Microlunatus soli: one gene and its partner. The protein of the gene in region 2 interacts with the protein of the main gene of each other region in a pairwise test. Links are inferred from orthologs where the notes say so. Each region holds a gene or a part of one and is shown on either strand. Other genes may lie near its edges.

Region 1 (7,054 bases), 1.1 Mb from region 2 along the record:
GCCGACCGGCCCAGACCGCCCCGGAGCCGAGCTCGACGTTGTCGCCGGCCGGCAACGGCAGCCGGAGGAATTCCTGGGTGATCGGGGAGACCCGGCGCTGCCAGGCGCGCCGCTGGTCCACGTCCAGTGACGCAAGATCAACACCGTCGACCAGCACCCGACCGCGGGTCGGCAGGTAGCCGGCCACCAGCAGCTTCACCAGGGTCGACTTGCCGGCCCCGTTGACCCCCACCAGAGCAACCGCATCACCGGCCGGAAGCTCCAGGCTCAGCCCGTCCAGGATCAGCCGATCGCTGCCCGGATAACCGAAGCTGACCTCGTCGAAGACGATGCCCGGCGGAGGAGATGTGGCCGGCTCGTCCGGCCGCCGACGGTCTCCGACGACCATCGCGGTCGAAGCTGGCGTCTCGATGCTGTCTGCCGTGTCGGCGTCGGCTGGCCGGATGATCGTGTCGGCCGAGGTCAGCTCGGCCGGCGTAGCGATCTTGGTGGTCCTGGCCGCTGCTGCGACCTTGGCCGCTCCTTCGGTCTGGTCCTGGGCGTACTGCTTGGTCGGAGCGAGTTGTTCCAGCCAGCCGTAGGTGGTCCCGGCTCGCTGCAGCTGGCCGATCATCCACAGATCGGTGTCGGCCATCGCCATGATCAACGGGATCGCGGTGGCGATGGTGGTCAGATCGATCCTGCCGGTGGCGGCCTGCCAGGCGGCGTAACAGATCACCGCCAGCGTGGCGATCACCTTCGCGACGCCGAGCACCACACTCAGCCCGGCGTCCCGCCACCGTCGCGCCCAGTAGGGCCGGTAGCCCTCCAACGCGTAGCCCATCATTCGGCGCCGCAGGTAGTCGGCGAGGCCGAAGATCCGGATCTCCTTCGCAGCTTTGCCCATCGCCTGCTCGAAGGCGTACGCGGCATGCTTTTGTCCTTCGGTCTGGCCGGACCAGACGTCCATCTGGGTGGTGATCACCCGGCGTAGATACTCCGCGTTGATCAAGATCAGGATCATGATCGGCAGCGGCGCCCACCAGGTGAGCACGATGCCCAGGGTGACCGCGGTGCCGATCAGCGCCGGGATCTGTCGGGTGGCGACCCCGGTGAGCAGCTGATAGCCCATCGAGATCTCCCACTCCCGGGACCGGACCTTCTGCACCAGCGCCGCGGTCGCCGGATCCTCCATCTCGGTCAGATCAGGGTCGTGCGACAGCGCCCAGCCGATCCGCAGCGTCACCTCCCGACGGATCGGGCCGTCGGCCAACTCGAAGCCGGTCTGGCCGAGCACCGAGGTCACGTTGCTGATCGCCAGCGCGAGCAACAGGACGATCAGGACGACGACGTACGGCCGGTCCAAGCCGTTGCGGATCACCCCCAGGGCGCCGCCGATCGCCCGGCCGGTGAGCACCGGGATGACGATCGCGGTCGCCGCTCCGAGCAAGGCCGCCGCCACCGCGATGACCGTCGACTTCCGGGCGACCCGTAGGCCGAACCGCAGGATCCCGAACATCCATCACCCCCACCACCATCCATCACCACCCTGTGACCGCTCGGGCAGCTTAGTGCGGGCCGCCGACAGTTCCGATCGGTTTTCGATCGCCCGACTATTCACCGTCTCGTTCAGCTCCGGAGACAGCCGGCCCGGGGCCACCGATCGACCCAAGATGTCGGTGCCACACGCTAGATTTCGGGTGTGAGTCAGACGCCCGATCAGACGCCCGAACTGTCCGAGGAAACCGCTCGTGCTGCCGCCGGTGCCGAACCGACGGCCGAGGCCAGGCAGCGGCATGCCGAGCTGAGCGAGGCGATCGATCAGGCCCGCTGGCGTTACTACGTGCTCGACCAACCGACGATGTCCGACGCCGAGTTCGACAAGACCCTGCGCGAGTTGGAGAGCCTGGAGGCGGAGTTCCCGGGACTGCGGACACCGGATTCGCCGACGCAGAAGGTCGGCCCGCCGCCGTCGTCGACCTTTGCGGCCGTGCAGCATCCGCAGCGACTGCTCAGCCTGGACAACGCGTTCAGCGCCGAGGAGCTCGACCGATGGGCGCAGCGCGCGATCCGTGAGCTCGGACAGCAACAGATCGAAAAGTCCGGCTTCCTCTGCGAGCTCAAGATCGACGGACTGGCGATCGACCTGGTTTACGAGGGCGGCAAGCTGGTCCGGGCGGCGACCCGCGGCGACGGCCGGGTGGGGGAGGACGTCACCGACAACGTCAAGACGATCAAGCCGATCCCGCAGTGGCTGACCGGCGATGATCTCCCCGCGCTGCTCGAGGTGCGCGGTGAGGTGTTCTTGTCGGTGGAGTCCTTCGAAAAGCTCAACGAGTCGCTGGTCGCCGACGGCAAGGCGCCGTTCGCCAATCCGCGCAACTCGGCGGCCGGCTCGCTGCGGCAGAAGGATCCGCGGATCACTGCCAGCCGCAACCTCGGGTTCATCGCGCACGGCATCGGGGCTGTCGAGGGGTTCGAGGCCGATCGGCTGTCCCAGGTCTACGACGGGCTGGCCCGTTGGGGATTGCCGGTCAGCAGTCATACCAAGCTGTGTACGACGCTGGACGAGGTCTGGGACTACATCGGCTACTTCGGCGAGCATCGACATTCGGTGGAGCACGAGCTGGACGGTGTGGTGATCAAGCTCGACCAGCGCACCGTGCAAGATCAACTCGGATCGACCTCACGGGCGCCGCGCTGGGCGATCGCCTACAAGTACCCGCCCGAAGAGGTCAACACCAAGCTGCTGGACATCAAGGTCAACGTCGGCCGCACCGGCCGGGTCACGCCGTACGGGGAGATGGAGCCGGTGGTCGTCGCCGGCTCGACGGTGGGTTTTGCGACGCTGCACAACGCCAGTGAGGTCAAACGCAAGGGCGTGTTGATCGGCGACACGATCGTGCTCCGCAAGGCCGGTGACGTGATCCCCGAGATCGTCGGGCCGGTGGTCGAGTTGCGGGACGGCAGCGAGACCGAGTTCGAGATGCCGACCCACTGCCCGGCCTGCGGGACCGAGCTGCGGCCGGAGCAGGAGGGCGACGCCGACATCCGCTGTCCGAACACCCGGTCCTGCCCGGCGCAGTTGCGGGAGCGGCTGTTCCACCTGGCGGGCCGGTCCGCGCTGGACATCGAGATGCTCGGTGGCCAGGCCGCCGGGGCGCTGCTGGACAACGAACTGTTGACCGACGAGGGCGACCTTTTCGATCTCGACGCCGACAAGCTGGTGCAGGCAGAGCTGTTCCGGACCAAGGCCGGCAACCTGACCGCGAATGCCCGCAAGCTGCTGGACAACCTGGACGAGGCGAAACAGCGGCCGCTGGACCGATTCCTGATCGCGCTGTCGATCCGGCACCTCGGCCCGGGGGTCGCTCCCGATCTCGCCGACGCCTTCGGCGACATCGACAAGATCGCCGCCGCCGACGTCGAGGCACTCACCGAGGTCGAGGGGGTCGGCCCGACCCTGGCCCAGGCCATCGTCGACTGGTTCGCCGTCGACTGGCATCGCGACATCGTCACGAAATGGAAGGCCGCCGGCGTCCAGATGGTCGCCGAGGAGCGTGAGCTCGGCGAGCAGACCTTGGCCGGGTTGACCTTCGTGGTCACCGGCACCATCTCCGGCTACACCCGGGACAGCGCCGCCGAAGCCATCACCAGCCGCGGCGGCAAGGTGTCGGGGTCGGTGTCGAAGAAGACGGCGTACGTGGTGGTCGGGGAGTCGCCCGGATCCAAGTACGACAAGGCCGTCTCGCTGAAGGTGCCGGTCCTGGACGCCGAAGGGTTCGAGGTGTTGCTGAACGCTGGACCGGACGCCGCCTCCGAGGTTGCCCGAATCGGCGAGGACGCCTGAGATTGCTGTCGACTGGCTGGTCGTCGACGGTGTGCCTCGTCAAACCTCTCCGAGCGCGGGGGCTGCCAGTCTGCTGCTACCTGCGCTGATTACTCGGTCGACGCTTCCGCCGAATGATCATGATCAGCGAGTCACCGGAGAACCCGGATCGTGTTGCGTATGGCGCCCGTTGAGCGGGCAGGAGAGCCGGGCGGGTGCTGCGGGCACACACGGCACCGCCTACGGGTGCCGGCCAGCTGCCGCCCGGTGGTGGAACGTCCTGCGGGCAGGCGGTCACTCAAGCTGGGAGCGAGCCTGGCCAGCGACGATCTCATCAGAGTCGCCGGCGAGCTTCTTGACGAGATCCAGGCGTTCTGGGTGCGAGGTGAGGATTTCCCATCGGACCTCGGCGGACCGGTCGTTTGCCAGTCGGGTGAGAGTGGTGGCGCTGAGCCGGCGGGTCGCGACTGTTGCGGCTCGCACCGGGGCTAAGGGGTCCTTGGCGAGTTTCTCCAGCTCGACCAGCGGAAGGTGCCCGTTCAGTGCCGCGGATCCTCGGACCATCGGGTGTGGATCGTGCGTCAACGCGATCAGGAGCTCGACGTCCGAACAGGTGTCGGCCAGGTGTTCGCGCACTTCGTGCGCAGGATCCTGCAGAAGTGACCAACGAGTTGGATCGTCGAGATCGTCGCGTGTCGCAGCTTGGGCCCGGGTGTCGGGTCTCGATGACTGTAAAGCGACCACGGCCGCGTCCGGATTTGGACTTTCGGCGACGGCAAAGCGGACGAGGAAGTTCGTCCTCGGCGAGGGTCTTGAGCAGGTCGATCGGTGTGGATGGGTTTCCCGCGACTGCTGTGCGGACCTTCGGGGCGGCGTCCGAGGCCATCTGGCGCAGGACTGGCACCGGGGTACTTGGATTGCTGGCCGTTGCTGCGCGATCGTTGATCGTGGGCACAACGGAAGTGTGGCAGTGAGCTGGGCTCCTAGTGTGCCGATCTGGGGATCGGCGCCGCGAAGTCACCCGATCCAGCATCCGTGATCATCGATCGATCGGGTAGAGCTCGCTGCCGCCTGGTCGGGGATCCCGTGCGTACATTTGACCATCGCCTCTGGCGGTCGACAGAGTTGATCAAGCTGGAGGCTGCTTCGCCCGGCCGGCCGCGTACTCCCGTCGGTTGGCCCAGCTTAAGTCGTGCTTGTCGACCTCGATCTTCGTTGATTGATACCAGGGATCGGGAGCGGGTGGAACCAGGGCGTTGAAGGTCTCTTGGTCGAAGTCACTCAGCTCGTATTGGCTCCCGACCCCGTAGAGGATCCGAATCGGGATCACCCGGGCCGCGACATCCGCGATTCCGAACGCGCCCGATGCGAGGCCAGCGGCGACCGCGGTAGCCAGCGGGGCGGCTTGGGCGGTGCTCAGCACGAAGTGGATGATCGTTCCCGGCTGGGTGTTCTCGGGAGCGGAGTCTTGAGCTTCGAGATGGACGACTATCTCCTTGGTGGCCTGAGCGCTCAACTCTGCGATGACTTGGTCGAGGCAGGCAGGACGGGGTCCTTCATCGAGGTCGGCACGGTAGATAACCTCGATCCTCGTCGCCAAGTCGGCGGTGGCGGTGAGAGCGTCGAGCAGTGCGTCAGCCGGCGCCATGTCGGTCAGATGCGTTACGACTTGGCTAGCCCAAGCGACTACCCGCTCGCGCGGGCTCATGAAGAAGCTCGGCTTGTCGTGCACGTCGTCGAGGACTGCGACCAGCAGCTTCACGAGCGCGAGGCGGAGCGCGTCGCCGGCGTCGTCCTTGGGTAGACTCTCTGCGAATCGCCGACTCTTGTCGACGACGAGGACGACGCGGTCCGGGTTCGCCTGGCTGAGTAGCGCTGTGAGCGCCGCTGGCTGTCCACGCCCGACCTCGTCTGTCGCCTTCGCCACCTCGAGGTCGGAGACATCGTGGGACGGGATCCCCATTGCGAAGTACCGGTCGAAGTACCGGGCGTCGCTGATGCGACGGTCTGAAGAGGCGTAACTCACGCCGCGAGAACGCAGCTTTGGGAACAGGTCAGTTAGTAGCGTTCGGGCGTCAGCCCGTGAGCGAGTTGGCACCGTCTCGAGCAGAGGTTCGATGTCGAACGGCTCGTATTCAATGCCGCTTGTGCTGTGTTTGAGTTTGTCAGTGTGCCCGGAAATCAGCTGATCGCGCCATCGCGGAAGTTGCTGGTACAGGGTCGGGAACGCTGTGCGAAGCAGAGTGAGGACGATGACGTCCTCATCATCGATTTCCTCTGGCTGGACTAGGGGTATGTGGTGTCGCAGCTGCGCGAGATAGCGGTCGATGGCACGGGGAGTACCGAGCACAGACCGGTACACCTCGACGAGATGCCCAAGTCGCTCGCCGTTCGGTTGCGGTCGTCCCGCGTCGGCAAGCGTCGCGGAAAGACCTGCGTCGAGCCGGGCCAGCAGCTGTGTGGACAGCAACGGGGGCACCACGAGCGGGTACTGGACGATCTTTTCCATGAAGCGGGCCGCGGCACCGTCGTCCTCGCCGACAAGGTTCGCCTCGGAGAGAGCCTGGAACAATGTTCCCTCGTCGTAGGCGAGCAGGTAGTGCACCCCAGGGAACCGACCAAGAAGCCGGACGACTTTGAGAAGCGCGAGCAGCTCCTCGGTCTGCAATCGATCGATGTCGTCGGCGATCATCAGGACCGGCGTGCCCAGCTTTTTCAACTCGTCTGCGGCTGTGTTGAACGCCTTGTCCCACGGAGTCTGCTTCTTCAGTGCTGCTCCAAGGGAGCTCGCCGCTGATGCTGCTGCGCCGCCGACCCACGGGATGGCGTTCGCCGCTGGCGCCGCGACCTGCACGAGCGTGCCGAGTGCATTACGAATCTGCTTGGACCGGCCCGGGAGCGATTCGCTCAACGATGCGTAGAAGTCGCTGAGCAGCCCGGTAACGTCGCCGGTCGCCCATGGTGTGAACCGGGCGACCTGCCAACGTGGGCAAGTTGCGTCGAGTTCCTCGGAGATCATGCCCAGCATTGAGCTCTTCCCGCTACCCCAGGGGCCGGTGAGCCCGAAGACGATCGAGTCCTCCCAAGAGTGGCTGTTCGCAATCAAACTGGCGGCGTGGACGGCGTAGTCAGTACGACCGAGCTCGTCCTCGCTCTTGGCCGTGATCGGCGCGTCAGTCCAGGGCATGGGCATGTTGCAAGTTTCGACTCAAAAGCTCGGCCATGGTCGGTGGCACGCCGGGTTGG
Region 2 (7,216 bases):
CGGTCTTCGCGATCCCGATGCAGTGGTTGCCGCATCCGGTGGAGTGGCTGAACTACGCCGAGGTGTGGCTCAACGGGTCGCCCTCGATGGCGGTCTTCTTCTCCAACTCGATCACCGTCTCGCTGCTCGGCGTGGTCGGCGACCTGACGACGTCGGCGATGGCCGGTTATGCCTTCGCCCGGCTCAGCTTCGCCGGTCGGGACAAGGTGTTCCTGCTCTACCTGGCAACGGCGATCGTGCCCAACCAGTTGCTGCTGGTGCCCCGGTTCATGTTCTTCCAGCAGGTCGGCCTGTACAACACCCTGTGGGCGCTGATCCTGCCCGGCATCTTCACCGTGTTCGGCACCTTCCTGATGCGGCAGACGTTCCTGTCGCTGCCGGCCGAATACGGTGAGGCGGCCCGGATCGACGGGGCAGGGGAGTGGCGGGTCTTCACCCGGGTCTACCTGCCTCAGGCCAAGGCGACGCTGGCCGCCCTGGGCATCATCAGCTTCGTCGGATCCTGGAACGACTACGAGAGCCCGTTGATCATGCTGTCGGACAAGGAACTGTTCACCGTGCCGCTCGGGCTGACCCGATTCGTCGATGCCGACGGTGGTCTGTCCGCCGGCTACGCGATGGCCGGCTCGGTGTCCTCGGTGATCCCGATCATGATCATCTTCCTGCTCTTCCAGCGGCACTTCATCGCGGCGCTGGCGAGCTCCGGTCTGAAGTGAGGTAGCGCGACATCTCGGCCAGCTCCCGTACATGATCATGGTCGCCGGCGGCGTCGCAGTCGTCGAACGGGTCGTAGTGCACGGCCAGGATGCCCGCATTGCGGGCGCCGACGACGTCGGCGGGCACGGTGTCGCCGACATGCACGGCCTGGTCCGGGGTGACGCCAAGAGCGGTGGTCGCGTGCAGGAAGAACCGCGGGTCGGGTTTGTTCAATCCGACCACAGCGCTGTCGAACACTTGGTCGACCTCGACCCCGGGACCGGGGCCCTGTTGACACATCCGAGCCGTCCGCAGCATGTCGGCGATCCGACCGTCGGCCTGCGAGACGATCGCCACCTTCACGCCGCCGGCGGTGAAGTCGGCCAGCGCGGCCTTCGACTGCGGGTCCGGGTCGTGCCACATGTTGCGGGTGGCGCAGGCGGCCCGGTAGGCGCGGCTGCACTCCGATCGGCGATCCTCCGGCACACCGGCATACTCGGGCAGGATCTCGTAGTAGTCGCGAGAGTCTCCGTGCGCCGGGTGCGCCGCATTGTGCGCGGCACAGTGGGCACGATAGAAGTCCTCGGACGTCCGGACGCCGCCGAAGTCGGCGATCACCGGCGCCAACTCACGGCGGTTCAGCAGCAGCAGAACGCCGCCGACATCGACCAACAACGCTGACTTCGACGAACTCGCTGACATCGGGACTCCTGGTCGCTGGACGGCAGGGCCCACCGTAGCCGTGGCCGAGGCCGTAGCTGCGGGCGGCGCCGTACCGAGCTGCGGTAGCATGAGTGCTATGTATCGTCAGGAGCTCCTTAGTTAGCCGCACGGACCCGGTCTGTGCGGCTGCCCCTCATGCCTTCGGGCCGAGGGGTCTTTTCATGTCTGGGAGTCCGACCTCGAAGGGTCGGCGGTTCATGGTCGAGGACGATGCAGTGATCGAGGAGTGAGAGCAGTGACGCAGGTCGCAGAGGGAGCCGGCGCCGCGAGTCCGGTTGCCGACGAGAGAGCGGTTGCCGACGAGCGAGCGCGGTACGACGCCGGTGCCGCCCAGGAACGCTGGCAGCAGTACTGGGACGAGCACCAGACGTTCAAGGCCCGCGATGACGGGTCGAAGGAACGCCGGTACGTCCTCGACATGTTCCCCTACCCGTCCGGTGACCTGCACATGGGGCACGCCGAGGCGTTCGCGATGGGTGACGTGGTCGCCCGCTACCAGCGGTTCCGCGGCTTCGACGTGATGCATCCGATCGGCTGGGACTCCTTCGGGCTGCCGGCCGAGAATGCCGCGATCAAGCGCAACTCGCACCCGGCGGAGTGGACCTATGCCAACATCGACACCCAGGCCAACTCGTTCCGGCGCTACGGGCTGAGCCTGGACTGGTCCCGAGAGCTGCACACCTCCGACCCGGAGTACTACAGGTGGACCCAGTGGCTGTTCCTGAAGTTCCGGGAGCAGGGTCTGGCCTATCGCAAGGCGAGCTACGTCAACTGGTGCCCCAAGGACCAGACGGTGCTGGCCAACGAACAGGTCGTCCAGGGGCTGTGCGAGCGCTGCGGCACCCAGGTCACCAAGCGCGAGCTGACCCAGTGGTTCTTCAAGGTCACCCAGTACGCCGACCGGCTGTTGGACGACATGGAGCAGCTGGAAGGCGGTTGGCCCGAGCGGGTGCTGACCATGCAGCGCAACTGGATCGGCCGGTCCTCCGGCGCCTATGTCGACTTCCGGATCGAGGGCCGGGAGGAGCCGGTGACGGTGTTCACCACCCGACCCGACACCCTGTACGGCGCCACCTTCTTCGTCGTCGCTCCCGACGGTGCGCTGGCCTCGCAGATCGTCACCGATGATCGACGGGACGAGTTCGAGGCGTACCTGGAGAAGACGAAGTCGGAGACCGAGATCGAGCGGCAGTCCACCGACCGGGAGAAGACCGGCGTCTTCCTGGGCGTGCACGCGATCAACCCGATCAACGGCGAACAGATCCCGGTCTACGCCGCCGACTACGTGCTGGCCGACTACGGCACCGGCGCGGTGATGGCGGTCCCGGCCCATGATCAACGCGACCTGGAGTTCGCCCGGAAGTTCGGCATCGACGTCCGCGTTGTGGTCGACACCGGCGAGCCGGATCCCAACGAGACCGGGATCGCGACCGCCGGCGACGGAAGTTACGTCAATTCTCCTGCCCTGGAAGGGATCACCGACAAGGCGACCGGGGTGGCCAAGATCATCTCGGCGCTGACCGAGCAGGGCGTCGGTCGGGAAGCGATCACCTACCGGCTGCGGGACTGGCTGCTGAGCCGACAGCGGTTCTGGGGTGCCCCGATCCCGATCATCCACTGCGAAAAGTGTGGGGAGGTGCCCGTGCCCGAAGATCAGCTGCCGGTCGAGTTGCCGTATCTGACGGGCACGGACCTCAACCCCAAGGGAACCTCGCCGCTGGCCGCGGCGACCGACTGGGTGAATGTCGACTGCCCGCAATGCGGGGGACCGGGGACCCGGGACACCGACACGATGGACACCTTCGTCGACTCGTCCTGGTACTTCTTCCGCTACTGCTCGCCGACCGATGATCACCAGGCGTTCGACCCCGAGGCCGTTGCCCGGTGGATGCCGGTCGCGCAGTACGTCGGCGGCGTCGAGCACGCGATCCTGCACCTGCTGTACATGCGCTTCTTCACCAAGGTGCTGTACGACATGGGGCTGATCACCTTCACCGAACCGATGAAGCGGCTGCTGAATCAGGGCCAGGTGATCAACAAGGGCAAGTCGATGAGCAAGTCGCTGGGCAACGGGGTCGACCTGGGTGCGCAGATCGACGAATTCGGTGTCGACGCCGTCCGGCTGACCGTCGTCTTCGCCAGCCCGCCGGAGGAGGACGTCGACTGGGCCGACGTGTCACCTGGTGGTTCGCTGCGCTTCCTGCAGCGCGCGTACCGGCTGGCCGCCGACGTGACCAGCGATCCGGGCGTCGACTTCGCGGCCGGTGACGCCGGCCTGCGGTCGACCGCGCACAAGCTGTTCGCCGACATCACCGACTGTATCGAGGGCCAGCGGTTCAACGTCGCCATCGCCCGCATCATGGAGCTGGTGAACGCCACCCGCAAGGTGATCGACAACGGTTCCGGGGGCGACGATCCGGCCGTTCGTGAGTCGGCCGAGATGATCACCAAGGCGCTGAGCCTGTTCGCGCCGTACGTCACCGAGGAGATGTGGGAGCTGCTGGGACACCGGCCGTCGGTCGCGGACTCCGGCTGGCCGGAGGTCGACCAGAGCCTGCTGGTCACCGAGCAGGTCACCTGCGTGGTCCAGGTCAAGGGCAAGGTCCGGGCCCGGCTGGAGGTCTCCCCGACGATCAGCGAGGACGACCTGCGCGAGCTGGCGCTGGCGGACGAGAACGTCCAACGCACTCTGGACGGCCGTGAGATCGCCAAGATCATCGTCCGGGCGCCCAAGCTGGTCAGCATCGTCCCCGCCTAGCCTGGCCGACCTGCTTCCCAACAGCCGCACCATTTGCGTACGTCCGCACCAGGTATACCCGGTGCGGAGGTACGGAACCGGTGCGGCTGTTGGCTTTGCGCGCACAAAAGCGGGTGCACGCGCACGGGGAGCGGCGTACAGTCGTGGGCTGCTGTGGAACGTCAGACCAACGACATCGGGGGAAGGAGGCGATCGGCCATGAAGTCCCCGATCTAGCCGACAGTCCTTGTCGGCGGAAGGAGCTTCATCATGGCTACTCGCCGTTTCTACCGCCGCCGGTTCCTCAACCGGCGGGGCTATCACGCGGGCGCATACGTGCTCGCCGACCTTCAGATCCTCAAGGACACCTCCGGCGAACGCACGGTCGACGCCGATCTGACGATCGCCGACTGCTCCCGTGTCACCTCGCTCGATCTGAGCGCCTACAACGTCGGTGACGCCCGCAATGCGCTGCACAAGGCGCGGCTGCTGCGCGCCATCGTGAACGATTTCACTGACGCCTTCGAGGAAACGCTCGCCGAGGTGTACCCCAAGCTGAAGTGATCATCGCCTGGCCGAAGCCACTGACAAGCGGGTCAGAAACACCGACATACCGCTGTCGTCCCGGGACGCCAGGATCGGTTCCGGGCCCGTACCGAGCGTGCCCGGAACCGAGGAGATGATCATGAGCAATCTGGATACCCTGGCCCGTTGGACCCGGCTGTGGAACGGCGATCTCGATCAGGCCGAGCAGATCTGCCGCCCGGACTTCAGCATCCACTTCGGTGGTCTGGGCATCGCTGACGAGGCGGACACGATCAGGACACCAGCGGGACTCCGTCGACTCATCGGCTCGTTCCGTGCGGACCGCCCCGGTTTGGGCTACGGCCACGTCCGACTGATCGACGGCGGTGATCATGGTGTCTCGATCTGGAACGCCGACCGGAACGATCTCCATGTCGGTGGGATCGATGTCTTCGACTTCGACGACGGGTTGATCAGCCACGTCTACTCTGTGACCGGGCAGCGTCCGATGTCCGGTTGATCCGGGCGGACCCAGAAGTCGAGGATCGGAGATGCGGTGAAACGTTCGGAACGGTTGTACGCCCTTGTCGATCATCTCCGCGCGCGGTCGCCGCGCCCGATCCCGGGCCGGACACTGGCGGACACGTTCGAGGTGACCGTCCGGACCATCGAACGGGACATCCTGGCCCTGCAGCAGTCGGGAGTCCCGATCTATGCCGAGCCGGGGCGCACCGGAGGCTATGTGATCGATCGGGAGTTCTCGCTGCCCCCACTGCAGTTCAGTGCGACCGAAGCCACGGCGATCATCGCCGGGCTCTCGCTGCTCGCCGGGTCACCCTTCGGCGGCGAGACACAGGCTGCGATCGACAAGATCATCTCGGCGCTGCCCGAACGCCGACACCGGAAGGCGACAGAGCTGTTGTCCCGCACCTATCTGATCGGGGCCGGGCGGGACCTCCTCACCCGGGATCGCGTCCTGCCGCGGGCGATCGTCGATGGCGCGGTGCTGTGGATCAGCTACAGCGATGCGAACGGTGCGATCTCCGAGAGGTCGGTCGAGCCGCTCGGACTGCTGCACGGCGGCGACCAGTGGTATCTGATCGGCTGGTGTCGCGCCCGGGGCGGAGTACGAGGTTTCCGCACCGATCGGATCCGGTCGGTCGACGTGACTGACGAGCATGCGCCGCAACGACCCGAGGCGGTGATCGCCGCGGACCTGGAGCGATGGGCAGCCCACAATCTCGCCGACGACCGATGAGGACTGCCGGACGTCACCAGCTGTTCAGGCGCCGGCCAACCGGGTGATCAGCCCGAGGTGATCGGTGCCGTCGATCGGGAAGGTGTCGATCGCGGTGACGGTGAGTCGTCGGTTGACCAACACATGATCGATCTGGATCAGCGGTGGCAGCAGCCGCACGTTCGCCGGATAGGTCGGCAGCCAGCCGCGGCCGACGATGTCGGTGGCGGAGACGAAACCGTGGCGTTCGAGCCGGCGCAGTGGCCGGTGGTCGCTGGTGGCGTTGAAGTCACCGGCAATCACCTCGGGGCGACCGTCGAGCTGCTCAGCACGGCTCAGCAGCGACCGATGCTCGGTGACCCACAGATCCCCGCCACAGAAGGGATTGCACGGATGGGCGGCGATCAGGTTCACCGGGCCGATACCGGGCACCGCCACAGTTGCCGACCACTGCGGGCTGGTCGATCGCAACTCCTTCGCGTCGGTCAACGTAAACCGGGACAGGATCATCGACTGGTTGCCCGACGAGATACCCGCCGGGACCACCGAGTCCAACCTGTCGGCGGTCGCGTCCCGGACTGCGGTGTAGGCGGTCGGCGTCACCTCGACCAGGATCAGGATGTCGACCCGCTCGGCGATGCTGCGGATCTGATCCACATCGGCCGACCCGATCTTCATGTTGAGACTGGCCACCGTGAACGGTGCCGTCCGGGCCGGACGCCGGTCCGCGACGAACTGTGGGCCGATCCAGATCAGCTGCATGATCAACAGCAGCGCGCTGACGCCGGTCAACAGCGCCAATGCGAGTCGCCGGCGTGCACGCACCAGAGCGATCGCAAAACAGACGGTCGCGATCAGATCGGCCACCAGGCCGTACGGGATGAACGCCGCCACCATCGCCGCGGTGTTGTTCTCCGGCGGCACCAGATACAGGAATCCGGCGGCGATCCCGGGCAGGATCGTGAGGATGCCGATCGACACCCAGAGCGACTGCAGTGGACGTGCCTCGGGCGAGCGGTAGACGCTGACAGGTGGGGGCGGTCCCGTCATCGGCCGCGACGGGCCAGGTGCGGGTTGCGGCGGAGCATCCGGATCTCGTTGGGGTAGGGCGGGAACTCGGCGTCGCGTTCGTCCTCGGTGTCGGTCCACCCGTGAGCCCGGTAGAAGCCGCGGGCGACCTCGTTGTCCTCCAGCACCCACAGCTCGATCTCCGGGGTCGAGACGTCGGCGAACAGCTCGTCCTCGGCGGCCGCCATCAACTCCGATCCGATGCCCTGACGCTGATAACCCTCGCCGAC

The links. Proteins that work in one complex are often made in the same cells at the same time.
Region 1: the proteins of leuS (region 2) and ligA interact in binary tests that used the Escherichia coli proteins (3 or more experiments, as listed by UniProt). The link is inferred for Microlunatus soli from one-to-one orthologs.

Annotation. Positions count from the first base shown.
Region 1 is NZ_LT629772.1:6,100,716-6,107,769, forward strand. Bases 1,304-4,270 are described here. They hold ligA (NAD-dependent DNA ligase LigA), read left to right. Parts: upstream 1,304-1,711; coding sequence 1,712-3,829; downstream 3,830-4,270. Other genes in these bases: BLU38_RS27925 (ATP-binding cassette domain-containing protein), read right to left, coding at 1,304-1,498; BLU38_RS31915 (hypothetical protein), read right to left, coding at 4,103-4,270. Also shown: more of BLU38_RS27925, read right to left, coding at 1-1,303; more of BLU38_RS31915, read right to left, coding at 4,271-4,444; BLU38_RS27940 (KAP family NTPase), read right to left, coding at 4,938-7,001. UniProt on the Escherichia coli protein: DNA ligase that catalyzes the formation of phosphodiester linkages between 5'-phosphoryl and 3'-hydroxyl groups in double-stranded DNA using NAD as a coenzyme and as the energy source for the reaction.
Region 2 is NZ_LT629772.1:5,036,019-5,043,234, forward strand. What follows is about bases 1,287-4,415. They hold leuS (leucine--tRNA ligase), read left to right. Parts: upstream 1,287-1,654; coding sequence 1,655-4,177; downstream 4,178-4,415. Other genes in these bases: BLU38_RS23085 (HAD family hydrolase), read right to left, coding at 1,287-1,398. In the rest of the region: BLU38_RS23080 (carbohydrate ABC transporter permease), read left to right, coding at 1-716; more of BLU38_RS23085, read right to left, coding at 682-1,286; BLU38_RS23095 (hypothetical protein), read left to right, coding at 4,427-4,720; BLU38_RS23100 (nuclear transport factor 2 family protein), read left to right, coding at 4,842-5,201; BLU38_RS23105 (helix-turn-helix transcriptional regulator), read left to right, coding at 5,238-5,939; BLU38_RS23110 (endonuclease/exonuclease/phosphatase family protein), read right to left, coding at 5,964-6,968; BLU38_RS23115 (GNAT family N-acetyltransferase), read right to left, coding at 6,965-7,216.